One region of the Erwinia sp. BNK-24-b genome, then DNA from elsewhere that is predicted to be linked to it. Evidence: predicted binding sites of a transcription regulator. Region 1 holds the regulator's gene; the other holds the start of a gene.
What was found. The regulator Fur, encoded in region 1, represses iron uptake genes when iron is present. The targets are predictions, from matches to a motif close to ATAATAATGAGAACNACTATCAA.

Region 1 (8,103 bases):
TCGGCAATCTGGACAACCTTGGCGTGCTGGCGCGTGGGTTAAAAGATGCCTGTCGCGTTCTCCAGTTTGACGTGCGTAACCACGGCCTCTCGCCGCGTGCCGACGAGATGGACTATCCGGCAATGGCTCACGACATCCTGGCATCGCTTGACCAGCAGGGCATCGCAAAATTTTCCGTTATCGGCCACTCCATGGGCGGCAAAATCGCCATGATGCTGGCCGCGCTGGCGCCGGAACGCATTGAAAAACTTGTTGTTATTGATATTGCACCGGTTGCCTATCAGCAGCGCCACCATGACGGAATCTTTGCCGCGCTTAAGGCAGTGAGCGAGGCGGGCCTCACCGGTCGCCGCGAAGCCGCCGCACTGATGCGACAAACTATAGACGAAGAAGGCGTGATTCAGTTTTTACTGAAGTCTTTTCATGATGGCGAATGGCGTTTTAATGTGCCTGTGCTGTGGCGGTGCTATGATCAAATCATTGGCTGGCAAGCGCAGCCTGCCTGGCCCGGCCCGGCGCTGTTTATTCGCGGCGAGCTTTCTCCCTATATAACGGAAGATTATCGCCAGGCGCTGCTGGCTCAGTTTCCTGCGGCAAAGGCGCATGTGATAGCCGGAGCGGGTCACTGGGTGCATGCTGAAAAGCCCGATGCCGTTTTACGCGCCATTCGCCGCTTTTTTGCTCTGTGAAAACAATTGTTTCGGTAAAAGGCTTTAATCTTGTCGACACGACTTTCACTGGGGTATGATGGCGCGCTAAAATTTGTCGGCGACTGCGGTCGCCGATGTTAATGGCCCAATCCATCAGAACTCCAGCCTTCAGTATCACGATTCTATGGCAAAAGAAAACACGGACCGCACCACGATCGATCTGTTCGCAGACGAGCGTCGCCCGGGACGACCCAAAACCAATCCGCTGACGCGTGATGAGCAGCTGCGTATTAATAAACGCAACCAGCTTAAGCGTGATAAAGTGCGCGGGCTGAAGCGCGTAGAGCTGAAAATGAACAGTGACGCGGTTGATGCCCTGAACCAGCTCGCCGAGCAGCGCAACATGAGCCGCAGCGAGCTGATTGAAGAGATGCTCATGGCGCAGTTAGCCAAACCAACGCGCTGAGCGGCGCAGCGGCAAAGCACAAAGCGACAAATGTGGGAGGATTAGCCGTTTATCCTCCCGTGGCTGTCTGCTATTATTGCCGTTTACATCATCAGGCTAGCCGCCGCATATCATTAAGTTTCAAGAGGTTATTAAAGTCATGGCAATCGTAGGCATTTTCTTTGGCAGCGATACGGGCAATACGGAAAACATTGCAAAAATGATCCAGAAGCAGCTCGGTAACGAGGTGGCTGAAGTTCATGATATCGCTAAAAGCAGCAAAGAAGACCTTGAAGCCTTTGATATTTTGCTGCTGGGCATCCCAACCTGGTACTACGGCGAAGCGCAGTGCGACTGGGATGACTTTTTCCCAACGCTGGAAGAGATTGACTTTAACGGCAAGCTGGTTGCGCTGTTTGGCTGTGGCGATCAGGAAGATTACGCGGAATATTTCTGCGATGCGATGGGCACTATCCGCGATATTATCGAACCGAACGGCGCGGTCATCGTGGGCCACTGGCCAACCGAAGGTTACCACTTCGAAGCGTCCAAAGGCCTGGCGGACGACAATCATTTCCTGGGCTTAGCCATTGATGAAGATCGTCAGCCGGAACTGACCAAAGAGCGCACCGAGAAGTGGGTAAACCAGATTTCTGAAGAACTTCAGCTGAAAGATATTCTCGAAGCCTGATGATCCCGGCCCGCCGAACAGGCAATTTTGTGCGGGCCAACGCATTTTCCTATCGCATCGATAGCTACTTTTTTGTAACTTTTGCCTGGAAAACGGTACAATAGTACGGCTCCGTTCACGCAACGCTTTTCACCATAATGATGATAAAGGTTGAATGTACGAATATTAACCCGGTACAGATGGGTGCTTGCTTTCCGGACGTAACGACATCTTATCCTTACATCCCTCAATGGTTTTGCATCTCTGCTGTGGTTTCTTCCAGGCATCAGTTCTATAATGAGACGCTCAGCTTTTGCGTCGACCGATGCTCACGGCTTTTCAGCCATTTAGTGACCAGTAAAGTAACAGGACAATATCCGCATGACTGACAACAACACCGCATTAAAGAAGGCCGGCCTGAAAGTCACGCTTCCTCGACTAAAAATTCTGGAAGTGCTTCAGGAGCCAGAGAGCCATCACGTCAGCGCGGAAGACTTGTATAAGCGCCTGATTGATATGGGCGAAGAGATTGGTCTGGCCACGGTTTACCGCGTGCTGAACCAGTTTGATGACGCAGGGATCGTTACCCGTCACAACTTTGAAGGCGGCAAGTCCGTGTTCGAACTGACGCAGCAGCATCATCACGACCACCTTATCTGCCTGGACTGCGGCAAAGTGATCGAATTCAGAGATGAATCCATCGAATCTCGCCAGCGTGATATCGCCACCAAACACGGTATCAAGTTGAGCAACCACAGCCTCTACCTTTATGGCCACTGCGCCACCGGCGACTGCCGTGAAGATGACTCGCTGCACGATAAATAATGCCTGATACAAAAAAACCGGTGATCGCTCACCGGTTTTTTTTTAACCCAAGGGCAGGCTTTTTGTTAAAAAGCACAATCGATCCGCAAAAAGTGCCAGCCAGCGGTCTGAACGATCAATCTGGCAAAATCCGTATTTTAGATACAAAGAATGCGCCCTGCTATTTTCCCAAACGCATAAGTGAGCCGGGCATATCAGAGCGTTTCTGTACGGCTGAAACGTTTTCCATCCGGACTAACAGAACGGACCATAACTTTGCCAGCGACCGTTGGCTGCATATTTGCCTCGTAGCGCCGCCAGTTTTTCCCCTCATCCACGCTATATTCAATGATTAACCCCGGCAGCGCAATATTGGCTTCCAGTTTACCATCGGCAATTCGCGCACCGGGAACCGGCAGGCGATAATGAATGCCGGCTTTATCCAGCCTTGCCAGCTCACGCTGCCCCAGCAGATTAGCGAACATTTGCCAGTCTTCCAGCAGCACCTGCCGATCAACATGTTGGGTAACACCGCCAATAAACTCTTTACCCGCCTTATAGTCCAGCTCCCAGGCCGCGCGGTGCCAGGCTCTTTCAGCCACTGCAGCCACGCGAGGGAAAATCATATACTCCATTTGACGATCGGTACGTGACGTTTCGCTCCAGAGCTGGGCCGACAGACCATAAGCGCCAGGCCAGGTTTTGTCAGATTTCGCGGTGAAGGTTTTACCATCGCGATCCACAGAGGTTTCGGCATTTTGCGGTAGATTATCAGGTGCGAAGCTAAACATTTTACGCTCGTCGCTAAACCGCGTTCCCCAGTAGTAACCGCGCTCCAGTGGATTTACCTCGTAGGGAAAATCCATATAAACGTAGTCAGGGCTGGAGATAATTACCTCATAACCTTTATTTGCCCAGTCGTTAGCCGAATCAAAACCACCCCAGTACAGCGTATCCCAGAAATTAACAGCAACACGTTTAGTGGCAAACGTGTCGGCATTTTCGGCATCTTTCAGGCCATCCTGCCATGCCTGCATTTTGTCGATACCATGTTGCTTAACCTGCTGGCTAACCTGCAGCGCAAAGTAGCTGGGCAGATGTTCAAGATCCGCTACTTTGCCGTCTTTGATCATTGCCTGGCAAACCTGCGATTTTGCCCACGGCTTGTCTTCCTTACTCATATCAAGAAGGCCAGTGCCGGCAACGGGTTTATTTATGTCTGAATAACCGGCCCCCAGGCGAATGTTTTTCGCTTCGTCGCCGCCAAAGTGCCACGTTTGCAGCGGCTGCCCGGCTTCTTGATGCATGGCCTGAATTTCACTGATAACCTTATCAGTGAAGCGCAGAGAAGATGACAAACAAGGGTTCAGATAGCTGGTACGATCGTAAAGCTGTACCGAGGTGGTATTAGAATCATCAGTGGGGTCAACCAGGCGGTATTCTGAAGCTTCTGCTCTTTTCCCTTCTTTTATCAGTTTGTTGTAGCGTGCCTCCATGGAAATGACGGCGGCACGGGCGTGGGCGGGCATGTCTATTTCCGGGATAACGTTAATGCCGCGAGCCGCAGCGTATTTCACAATGTCGATATAGTCCTGGCGGCTAAAATGGCCGCTGCCGTTGTTGTCACTGTCCGGCCCTGACCCCAGCTGTGGTAACAGGCAACGCTGCTCGCTGAGGTCATGACAGCGCTTACTGCCAACCTCCGTGAGCTCCGGCAGGCCCGGGATCTCAATTCGCCATGCTTCGTCATCGCTAAGATGAAAGTGGAAGGTGTTAATTTTCCATGCGCTCAGCTGATCTAACATACGCATCACGGCGGCTTTACTGTGAAAATTGCGGGCTACATCCAGAAAAACGGCGCGCATAGCAAAACGCGGGGCGTCATTGACCTTCATGGTGGCGATTTTTGCACTGCCATCGGCCGGAAGCAGTGAGAGAATTGACTGCAGGCCATAGAACACACCGTTGCGATCGTAACCAATGACTTCAGCCTTATCCTGGCCGATTGTTAACAGATAGCCGCCTGAAACTGCCAGCTCTTTGCTTAACGCTTTACCGTCAACGCGCGTAGAAATTTTATAACCACTGCCCTGTACTTTTATTCCCGACAGCTGAAAACGCTGCTGCACCGCCAGTTCCATTTCTGCAGGTAAACTGCTCAGGTCCAGTTTTACGCCTTTTGACAGGTCGGCATCTTCCGGCAATATTTCTGCCCATCGCGGCTCAGGGACAATTTTTCCTCTTAAGGCTGTGGCGGGTAGCAGAGCCACGTCACTGTTTTTGTCAAAGCGGCTCGCTGCGGCCATCAGCACGTTTTTATCATCCGGAATACGCTTCCATTGATTGCCGAATGGCTCAACGAAGGTAGTCAGATCTTCAGAATCGGTACTGGCAATAGTTTTAGGCTTTGCTTTGCCCGACGTAACGTACCAGCGAGGCATGACGTCGGTGATATATAGCTGCCAGTATTCATTTATAATCGGAATGACCACTGATTCACCGGCCGCAAAGCCTTTGAATTTCTCCGTAGGCTCCAGCCGGGTCAAATCCCCGACAATATGCACCATGCGGAATTCTTCACTGTCGACCTTCAGCGTTTTATGAACGTTAGACATATAAATTGCCCAGTTCTTACTGTCGATTGCCGGCCCCGGGTTGGTTAAAGTGATCGTTGCCCGGTTACAGGAGGCCCAGTCGGCCCCCAGCCCTGCGCAGTTCACACCATGCTGCGCAGCCTGGTTATCCGTTACCTTATATTTCACGCCAAACTGGCTAATCTGATCGACAATTTCCCGATCTTCGCTGGCGATAGCGCTACCCAATGTTGAGGCTAACGCTATGGCAACAAGACTGACTCTGAACTTATTCATCCGTTTTCCTTGTTCATCATTGATCTGTTTAATTTATTGCTGATATTTGTCAGGCTACGCCTTAATACCCTTGCCACATTTCGCTACCGGATAAACTTTTGCCCGGGCCGCTGAAGAAGAACCTTCTGCAAATCATCGGTCAGGGCCTGTCCGCCTGAAAAAGTGTCAAAGGTGCCATAACAATAAATTTTATGTCCTGCTCATCCTGAAAAATATTGCCATAGCCGCCGCTCCAGCTGGGAATAGCGGAATGGTTATCGTAACGTGTGTAGTGCAGTTTGAATGAGGTGCCTTTAATGAAGCCCTGCTGCACGGTGTACAGTAAATCCAGGTTCCATGCGGACTCTTTCAGACGGTGATTTTGGTCATAAGCAGGGGAAGGTTTGGCATCCCAACCCCAGGCGTATGAGGTGCCCACTGCCCAGCCTGGCAACTGCCAGTTTTTCAGGTCATACATCACGCCCGCAAACAGGGCTTTTTCGCCGTTGGCGTTGAAATCCGACCGGGAATCCCACCAGACGTCCAGCCGACCATTTGAGGTGGCGTAGCCCGGCGTCATACGTTGCAGAAAGAACCCCTGGTTGCCTTCGGCTTTTACCCACGTTCCTTCCAGACGCAGATCAAGCGGGCCGGTGGCGTAGCCCAGCGTAATAGCCTGCAGCCAGGCCAGACCGCTATAAACGTCGTTTATGTTGGCAGCATTGCCGCTCTCTTTATCTTTTGCGCCATAAAACTGCCAGCTGGTTTGCAATGTGTTTTTTGCGAGCGGTAAAGCATAAGAGACTTTGCCGAAATACTGGTCCATATAATCAGCGGCCTGACCAAAAGCGCCTTCCACAACGATTTTATCTCTGCTGTATTTTGCGCCGAGCGAGTGCAAATAACCTACGCCCGTTACACCGTCTGCCTTACGGAATTGATACATGTTGCGATACCAGGGCGCTTTATACTCATCTGTCCACATATAGGAAAGGGATAACCTGCTCGCCGCAGAAAAATCGTAAACCGCTCCTGCCTCCACGCCGCGATAAGTACCCGGAAGAAAACTCCAGTGAGGCGCTAATAATGTTTGCCCTGCTGGCTGTATATAACCGCCGCGTAGCCAGTAATCGGCATATTTAAGTTTTAGCGCCGCTTTATAGATACTGCTGCCGTTTTTATCACCGCTCCATTTTTCATCCCAGCGCGTTTTTGCCTCGCTAAAGCCAATTTCATTGGGGGCAGCTGGCCCTTTGCCTGAGAGCTCGGCCACGCCAAACGCTGCCAGGTCCAGCCCTACTACATCAGCCGCATAGCCGGATGAAAAATCCAGGCTTCCATTAAAGGTGGAATGATGAAGGTTTTGCTGATATTGCCCGTATTTATAACTCGAAGGTGTAAGATCTCTCCGTTCCCGATGACGTTGCCAGTAATAAATTTGGCCGCTGAGCGAAGCATCGTTAACAAAGCCTGCTGCTATTGCCTGCGAAAAAAAGGAACTTTCTCCCGTTATAAAAAAAAGAGCAAAGGTAAACGATAATGCCCGACGCTGCGAAGTAGTCCTTAACATTAATTAGCCCCCTTATCCTTAAGAGTCGCATTCCAGCGCTTAAAAAAACCGTTTAAAACCGTATAATAAATGCTCAATCCAATTCGCTAATGATAATATTTTTTGCAGCGCGAATTATCAATTCATTATCAATTCCATCATGCAGAATTATGACCTGAGCCACAGAAAAGCCGGGTGTGCGTTAATAATAATTATTATCCAGCATTAACCAGAATAAAAAATCCAGATAAAGTTAATTACCTTCAATAACTCAGAAGTATTGTAGACAATAATATGAAAAGAACGCAGCCTGGAGGCTGCGTCAGATTTTTGGTAGGCGCCAATAACGGAGCATATTTTACGTTCTGCGAACGTAGCCGTTTTTACTTCACGCTTTCCACCCGGCTGAAACGCTTGCCATCGCTGCTTGCGGAACGAATTAACACTTCGCCAGTGACTTTTGGCTGCGCGCTATCCAGGTAGCGCTGCCAGGTTTTACCGCCATCCACAGAATATTCAATGGCCACGCCCGGTAGCGCGATATTCGCTGCCAGTTTGCCCTCGACGATGCGGGCGCCGGGCTGCGGTAAGCGCCAGGAGATACCGGCTTTATCCATTTTTTTCAGCTCGCGCTGTCCTAAAAGATTGGCGTAGCGCTGCCAGTCACGATCCAGCGCGGCCCGATCGACGTGCTGCGTTTCACCACCTTTATACTCCCTGCCCGGCTGATAATCTTGTTCCCAGTCGGCCTGATGCCAGCCGCGCTCTGCGACAGAAATCACGCGTGGGAAAATCATCCACTCCATTTGCTCATCGGTGCGTACGGTTTCGCTCCACAGCTGCGCTGACAGGCCAAAGGCACCCGGCCAGGCTTTGTCAGATTTAGCATCAAAAAAGTTGCCGTCGCGATCGACTGAGGTTTCGGCATTTTGCGGTAGGTTATTGGGCGCAAAGCTAAACATCTTGCGCTCGTCGGTGTAGCGCGTTCCCCAGTAATATCCCCTCTCCAGCGGATTGACCTCATAAGGAAAGTCCATATAGAGATAGTCCGGATTAGAGAGGGTAACTTCATAACCCTTATTGGCCCAGTCATTTGCGCTGTCAAAACCGCCCCAGAAAAGCGTATCCCAGAAGTT
Region 2 (8,103 bases), 2.2 Mb from region 1:
CTGATGACGTCGCTGATTGAAAACGCGCGTAGTCATGGCCGCACCGCGCTGGTGGTGGCCCATCGCCTGACCACCGCCTGTCGCTGTGATGCCATTGCGGTGATGGAGCACGGAAAAATTGCCGAATACGGTACCCATGCCGAACTGTTAGCGGCAAACGGCGCTTACGCGCGGCTATGGCGCGACAGCACTGGCGAAGCTGCAACGCAGGTTTCAGGAGAAGAAGCTAAAGAGGCGGGATAAACCTTTCCCCGTGGCGTTGCTTGTTACGCGCCACGGGGTTAGTCGGCTATAGCACGGGTAATTAAGGACGGCACGATGTCTGCGGCACTATCGCTGTTTAGCGTTCACACTTGCCAGCACCAGAGGCTTTAATTAGCGCTGGCAGGATACTCACAACAGTGCCTTTAATTAGCGCTGGCAGGGTACCCACAACAGCGCCTTTAATTAGCGCTGGCAGGGTACCCACAGCAAAGCCTTTAATTAGCGCTGGCAGGATGCCAGCGCTTTAGCCGCATCAGGGGCGGCAATATGCAGCAACGCCTGCTGGAAACCGGCATTAAAGGTCTGACCGTGAGAAAGTTCAGGATGCGACCAGTAAGCTACCGGCACTCCTTCCGTATGCAGTAAAGCCAGCGTAGCGCGCACCTTGTTCTGAATATCCGGCGCGGGCGCCTGCGGATTTTTGCCTGGCGCGCCGTCCCCTTCGATAAAAAAGAGCCTTTTTGCACAGAAGTCTGGCTTGTTGATTGCCGCCAGCTGCGTAAGCAGTCCGACATATTTACGGTTCAGCGTGGGGCTGGTGGCGTAATAAGAGGTAAAAAAAGAGGAGGAGAGATAAGCATTCAGAGCAAATATTCCGCCCAGAGAGTGCCCCCAGATACCGCGCTGACTGGCGTCGATGCGCAGGCCTTTTTCGGCCAGCGGTGCAATATTCTTCTCCAGCAACTGTTGAAAAACAGCGCTACCGCCCCCCTTCCAGCCTCGTCTGTCCAGCCCGTCGCCCTCACTGTTTTCCATGACGGGCGGCGTATAATCGTAGCTTCTGGCGGCCAGATCGAAGGGTTTATCGGTCTGATAGCCGATGGCGACAACGACAGGGGGATTCTGTGCTGCCAGCTGCTTTAGCAGCGCATCCGATAACCTGTCCATCACCGCATTGCCGTCCAGCAGATAAAGCACCGGATAACCCGACGGCGGCGGCGCTTTATCAGGCACGCCCGTCCATACCTTATAGTGCCTCTGGCCGTCGGCGGAAGCGAAGGTACGGATGCTGAAGTGATAAAATGATGAGCCTTTATCGGCGATATTTGGCCCAAGCGGCGACATATCTGGCCGACAGTAAGCGTTTAATGAACAGAGGAAAGTGAAAAAAAAGGCGGCCATACGTAGCCAGTTTATTCTGCGGTAATGCCGTTGACTCATGCACAAGCTCTCAAGATAAATTTTGCTAAAATGTCACCTGCCCAAAATAGCGAAAGGATAAAGCGGCCCTGCTTTATCCTTCGCTTTTCAGGCAATCCGTAATCAGAAATGCAGTCCCAGCTCCATATAATACGTTCTGCCCGGCTCGTTATAGGTGTTGGCTCCCGCTCCCCACAGGTAGGCACCCGTGGTCGCATTACCGGTACTTTGAGCGTTGCCTTCACGGAAATGACGTTTATCGAACAGGTTGTCGATACCAGTCGTGACGTCCAGATTTTTGGTCACGTTATAGGTCGCACTGACGCCCACCAGCGCATAAGGTTTTACCTGACGGGTTTCGCTGCCCGAAGTCGCTTCGCCTTTATAGTTATATTTTTTCGGTTTCTGACGGCCATACCAGGTCAGCGTCCCCTGCACGGAGAGGTCATTCGTAGCCTGCCAGTCCAGCGTCGAATTAAGCGTATATTTCGGGATAATGGAGAGGTAATCGCCGGTGGTTTTATTCTGATTGTCGATAATCCAGGTGAAGTTATTTTTCATCGACACCGCAGCGGTAATCGGGAAATTAAGCGTTCCTTCCAGTCCCTGCACCACCGCTTTCGGCACGTTTTCCCACTTATAAACATCCGAAGTACCGTTGGAATATTCCGCCGTATAGCCGCCTTCGATTTTGTCATGGTAGTCGTTGCGATACCAGGTCAGACCGGCCTGTACATCATCATGGTTATATTCAATGCCGATCTCTTTATTGACGCTGGTTTCCGCTTTTAAATCACGATTTCCCTGTAGATAGCAGTAGCCCGCGCTGTCGTAGCAGCCCTGTCCTTTACTGAATAACAGGTAGTTGGGGTTGGTTTGATAGAGATTAGGCGCTTTCCAGGCGCGGGCGATCCCCAGCTTCAGGGTAAAGTCGCTGCCCAGTTCCTGCGACAGATTCAGCGCCGGGCTCCAGTTGCTGCCGGTGATGCTCTGGTGATTAAAACGAATTCCCGGCGTCAGGCGCGTGGTATCGGTCAGCTCAATATTATCTTCCGTATAAATACCATAAATATCGGCTGAGCTGTTTATATCGCGCCCGGAGCTGGCGATGCCTTCTACCGCGCCGCCCGCGGTGGTGGATTCGGTATTAGAGGCAGGATCTTTCATTGCCTGATGATTCATTTCCGCGCCGAGCGTGACGGTCTGATTAACCCAAAGATCAAGCGGAAGATTAACCTCTGAGTGCAGGTTGGTGTCATACAGCGTAATGGTGGAGAAACCTTCATCGGAGGGGCTGAAAATCCCCGCGATGCCGCCAGACAGTCCTTCGTTAAGACGGGTGTTACGTGTTTTTTCAAACTGAACGTAGTTGCTGGTGGTGATGCCGTTGTCCCATGCGCCGGTATATTTCAGGCTAAGCGACTGGCGATAAAGGACGTTGGTTTCTTTGCCATAATATTTCTTTACCAGCGCGTTGCTGTTGGTGTTCTGCGTATCACCAGCGTAGAGATTGCCCTGACGGCTGAAGCCCGCATCCAGCTCCAGCGCCTGGTTTGGTAAAAATGCCCAGCGCAGTGCGGAATGCACGTCCTTGTTGATAAAGCCCTCGCGCCCGGATGGCCAGGAGCCGGCATAGGATCCAATCCGCGGCGTGGTGTGGCTTTCGTTAATATCCTGCGCGTCCGCCTGCGTTTTATTCCAGTTGCCGTAGAGCCGCAGGGTGACATTGTCAGCCAGCGCGCCGCTCAGGCTGGCATTATAGCGTTTGGTGCTGCCTTCCGATTTATGCTCCGGCGCGTTGAAATAGGAATTAAAACTGCCGTGCCACGCATCGGTGGTGGGTTTGGTAATGATATTGACCACGCCGCCCATAGCGCCATTGCCATAAAGCGCGGCGGCCGGGCCACGGATAACCTCAATACGGTCAATCATTTCCGGCGGCACCCAGTTGGTATCGCCGCGGGTATCACGCTCGTCGCTCCAGCCAAAACGTACTGAATTACGGCTGCTCACCGGCATGCCATCAATCAGTATCAGCGTATTTTCCGGCCCCATACCGCGAATATCGATCTGGCGATTATTGCCGCGCTGGCCGCTGTTAGAATTACCGGTAAGATTAACGCCAGGCATAGTGCGGATAATTTCCGCGACGTCGCGCTGAATGGGATGTTTTTTTATTGCCGTGCTGTCGATAATGGAGACGCCCGGTGCCTGTAACGTTTGTTGCCGGGCCGTAACCGTCATCGTATTTTCGCTACTGCTCTTTTCATCCTTAATAGCCAGATCTTTATTCTGGTTATTTTCCTGTGTCTGGCTTTGCTTTATTTTGGCAGCATTCTCGCCTGTTTTTATCTGGGTTTCCGTTATATCTTTTGCGTTATTTTCTGCATATACCGGAGTTATTGCCAGGCTCGAGGTAATAAGTGAAGCCAACAGAGAGAACGTAAACTTAACTTTCATAATGGTATTTGTCACCGGCCCTGTGGAAGAGGAAAAGCGGGAAAAACACACTATAGTGAGAATGATTATTAATTACAATCAGGGTTTTTGCGTGCAGAAGAATGAATGGCCCTAAACCCCCCTCCCTTAACCCCTTATTAAATAAGGTTAAAAGTAAACACCCGTCTCAAAACTGCCGTTCGACGATCCTTAACCCTGCCGGGAAGCGTACCGTAACCCGTCATTGCGCACGCAGGTAAGCTAAGGCCGCCCGGCCTTATTATTTTTAGCGCGTGAATAATGGTTTGTTGCGGTAAGGCAGGCTTAACAGCCTGCCCTTTATCGTTAGCTTATTTTTTTATAAATGGCCTGACGTTCGGTCTCGCTCAATACATCGCTATTAGCAAAAAAAGCCATTAATAACGTGCAGAACGCTTCATACGATTGAGCTTCCTGCTCCTGCTTTTCAGCACCATAGGTTGTCTGGCAGCGGTTAAACATATTTACCTGACGGCCATTAATTATTTTCGCCATCATCAGATTATGGCGAAATATCGACTCGCTGTACGTTTCAACAAAATGACTGGCAACCAGGATATCCGCTTCAGCACAGGGTTGCTCGTTAACCATATACATTAGCCGTTTGCTTTCACCGTTTGCCGACAGCAGCCATTCGCCGCCTGGCAATCGCTCCAGTAAAAATCCCTGCTGTTCTCCCTCTTCCAGCCGTAAAGGCGCGGTCAGGCTGACGCCGCCAAAACCGACATCGGCAAGATAATTTATGCCGTCGAGGGCAACGAGCAGCAGCGTATGCGTTTGTGGCGTCGCCGCCGGTGTATCCATTCCCCAGACCACCCGTGCAAGGTGAGAGGTAACGGAAAAGCCGAGCTCTTTTAGCATTTCGCCGAACAAAATATTATGTTCAAAACAGTAGCCGCCGCGTCTTTTCGTCAGCATTTTTTCGGCAATATCAGCGGCGTTAATACTGACCTTTTTGCCGAGCAAAACATCAATATTTTCAAAAGGAATAATCGATGGCCATGCCTTGTGTAGTGCTTTTAGCGTTTCCAGGCTGGCAACGGGTGATATCGCCAGGCCGGCGATATCAGCAAAGCGGGAGAAACAGGAATTAGCGTTCATGCAGGCAGTTTCTTCAGAGGGAAAAAGCTATGTTACCAGCTTTGCGGAATACAGAAACACGCTATTAACACGTCAGCCATGCCCTCTCAGAGCGCACCGTCCGTGGCACGCCAGCCTTACTCTTCATTAGTTCAGCGTCAGAAACTGCCCGTCCATAAACTACTTTTCTTCGTTAAACACGATGCCCAGCTGGCTACGAACCTCATCCATCGCGGACAGCGTCATCAGCGACGTGCTAAGCGGCCGGACAGGCGAATCGATTAAGCCCTGGCCAACACACCAGGCAAGATGCTCCGCTTCGTGATAAAGCTGATCGTAGCGGTTAAGCGGCTCTTCCCAGCGCAGCGTTTTGTTGCCCTGGCTGGACGTCATGACAAAGCCGCCCGGCGCGTAAAATTGTCCATCCAGCACGATAGTGGCGTCGCGACCGGCTATTACTGCCCTGCCTGGCGTATTGCTGAACAGCGTAGTATTAAGCACAGAATGCATGCCGTTGGCGTGCTGCAACAGCATAGAGGCCTGGCCGTTAACACCGCCTTCCGCCAGCTGGCCGATAGCCTGAACCCAGGTTGGTGCGCCGCCGGTCATGACGCTAAAGGCAATCAGGTAGCTGCCCAAATCCAGCATCGGGCCGCCCGCCAGATCGGCATTGAAAATGCGGTGATCGGGGGTGAAAAACTCGCCGTGATCGGCAATTAAGGTATGCAGTTCGCCCAGTGCGCCATCAGCCAGCAGCTGGCGCAGCACGGCATATTTCGGCGTAAAGTCGCACCACATCGCCTCCATACAGAGCACGCCCTGGCGTTTCGCTTCGGCTTTCAGCTGCGCGCCTTCAGTAGCATTTAGCGCCAAAGGTTTTTCTATCAACACATGCTTACCGGCCCGTAGCGCCTGCAGCCCATCCGGAAAATGATGGTTATGTGGCGTAGCGATATAGATCACGTCCAGATCGTTCATGGCAAGCATCTCTTCCGCCGAGCTAAAGGTATGCGGAATCGCCCACTTATCGGCAAAGGCTTGCGTTTTCTCCGCATTGCGTCCTGCCACAGCGACCAGCTTCTGCGAGCTGTTTTCCCGTAACGATTTGGCGAAATGCGCCGCGATCCAGCCCGGGCCAAGAATGCCCCAGCGCAAGGCTGGAATAGCCTGCGGATGCGCGGTTTCAGGTGTGGGTAAAGCTGTAGGGAACATACTGGCTCCTTGTTATCAACGAGCTGACGCCAGCAAGGAAAGCGGCGACGTCGGAACGCTATCCTCGCCGGTCAGTAGCAACACTATAAGATGAGGAGTGCGGGAAAGTGACGGCGCGCTTGATGGAAAACCCTCAGGGCCTGAATCTCTACCTGACGACAACAAAGCCTCTTTTCGCCTGGCACAGAGACCAGCGAAGCGTTAAGCTCGCCGCCACTCTTTTCAGATTCAGAACATCCTTATGAAACGCCAAACTACTGCCTGCCTTATTCTGCTGCCCATCGTCGCTATTGCTCTTTACTTCTTTTTTAAGCCGCACAGGCAGGATCCGCACTACTATGCAGCCGTCTGCGTCGTTATTGATGCAATGGGTGAACCGGCTTCGGCAACGGACTTTGCCGATAAGCTGCATGACGTCATCATTAACGAAAACTCATCTTACGCGGTGGATAAAGTCGCTTTTGACCGACAATCAGCGCAGGGCGCTATTCAGCGCTACATGAAACTGAACGATATGGAGAAAACGCAGGCCCATCAGGGAATGGATGCTTGCCTGGCCGTGATGATGCCGAAGCAGCCTGAATAGCGTGTCAGCGGGCTCGGCGTCTCCGGCCCGCACTTTTTGCTCATCTGCTACTTATTAACATTATTGCAGCATTTTATACCAGCTTACCTGCGTTAAATCGTAAACATACACGGTCAGCCCCTGGCATACTATGGTGCACAATATAATTATCCCTGGCGCTAAACAGACTGCACGCGCATCAATAATAATTCTCTTATTAACAGAGCAGACCAGTTAGCACGCCTTAACATCACACCAGGCTGGCGATAGCCCTGTAGTCATCCCTTATTTTTACGACCATAATAAATTAAAATTCAGTCAATATAACTGCACGCGGAAAAGATAAATAAAACAGATTAATAAAAATATTTTTAGTTGCTAAAAAAAATCCAGCCCGAACCTTTAGTCATTAGTAAAAAACGCTTAACAGGTTTTTTTGCAACTTATCTGTAAATTATATCCTCGTCTCATTTTACTGCCAATTAAAGTTATAATGCCTGTTCTAAATTATTACCCGGCATCAAAACTGACCTTTACGGTGGAATAATTGCTATGCAGGCTGACTATTATTATGTGACTCAGCAGCGAGAACAGCTGGATTGTCATTTGTTGCACAGGCAGGGCTGCCCCAAAATGCCCATCAAAGATAAGCTGGTATTTATTGGCAGTCTGTATGCGCCGCTACAGGCCATGACGATTGCCAGGGTACGTTTTGGTCAACAGGTAAAGGCCTGCTATTTTTGCTGCCAGACCCATAAAGGGTAGCACGCCTGCGCTGTGTATATCCTGCGCACCGCCGGACTCCTCTTCCCCTCAATTAAGTGAGAAAAAGGGTGTGAGCAGCATCTGTCGCGGCAAAGGCCAGGGAAATGAATCCTCTCCCTGGCAAAAAATTACATTTGCGTAGCCTGTAAGCTGAAAAATCGATTCAACAAAGGCTATCTGACAGTCAGATCAGCGCCCCTGGAACGTTTTCCGTAATGCCGGCACCGGAACAGCACTACTGCGTGGAGCTGGTGCCGGAGCACCATGTCGCGGGACGGGTACCGGAGCAATGCTACGTCGTGGAGCGGGCACAGGAGCACCATGTCGCGGGGCTGGTACCGGAGCAGTGCTACGTCGCGAGGCGGGCACAGGAGCACCATGTCGCGGGGCTGGTACCGGAGCAGTGCTACGTCGCGAGGTGGGCACAGGAGCACCACGTCGCGGGGCTGGTGCCGGAGCAATGCTACGTCGCCGGGCGGGCACAGGAACGTCAGCCTCGGGCCTGTGGGCGGAAGTCATACCCTGCAACGCCGGCTCGGACGAAATGCGTTGACCATAGCGGGAAAAAACCGTTTTCTCTAACGGGAACCTGTTCTTTT

Region 2: a site for Fur is predicted at 3,914-3,936, ahead of ACMGGR_RS02855 (TonB-dependent siderophore receptor). Genes of this name have one in related genera too.

What each region holds. Positions count from the first base shown of each region.
Region 1 covers NZ_CP179901.1:3,276,991-3,285,093, forward strand. Annotated here, with positions in the region: gene ybfF (esterase) at 1-689, shown strand, start outside; gene ybfE (LexA regulated protein) at 835-1,116, shown strand; gene fldA (flavodoxin FldA) at 1,256-1,786, shown strand; gene fur (ferric iron uptake transcriptional regulator) at 2,147-2,590, shown strand; gene ACMGGR_RS14990 (beta-N-acetylhexosaminidase) at 2,785-5,439, opposite strand; gene chiP (chitoporin ChiP) at 5,579-6,988, opposite strand; gene ACMGGR_RS15000 (beta-N-acetylhexosaminidase) at 7,351-8,103, opposite strand, start outside.
Region 2 covers NZ_CP179901.1:603,507-611,609, reverse strand. Annotated here, with positions in the region: gene iroC (salmochelin/enterobactin export ABC transporter IroC) at 1-243, shown strand, start outside; gene ACMGGR_RS02860 (alpha/beta hydrolase) at 484-1,425, opposite strand; gene ACMGGR_RS02855 (TonB-dependent siderophore receptor) at 1,528-3,864, opposite strand; gene ACMGGR_RS02850 (arylamine N-acetyltransferase family protein) at 4,189-4,983, opposite strand; gene ACMGGR_RS02845 (Gfo/Idh/MocA family protein) at 5,143-6,174, opposite strand; gene ACMGGR_RS02840 (hypothetical protein) at 6,416-6,760, shown strand; gene ACMGGR_RS02835 (hypothetical protein) at 7,373-7,504, shown strand; gene ACMGGR_RS02830 (YopT-type cysteine protease domain-containing protein) at 7,694-8,103, opposite strand, start outside.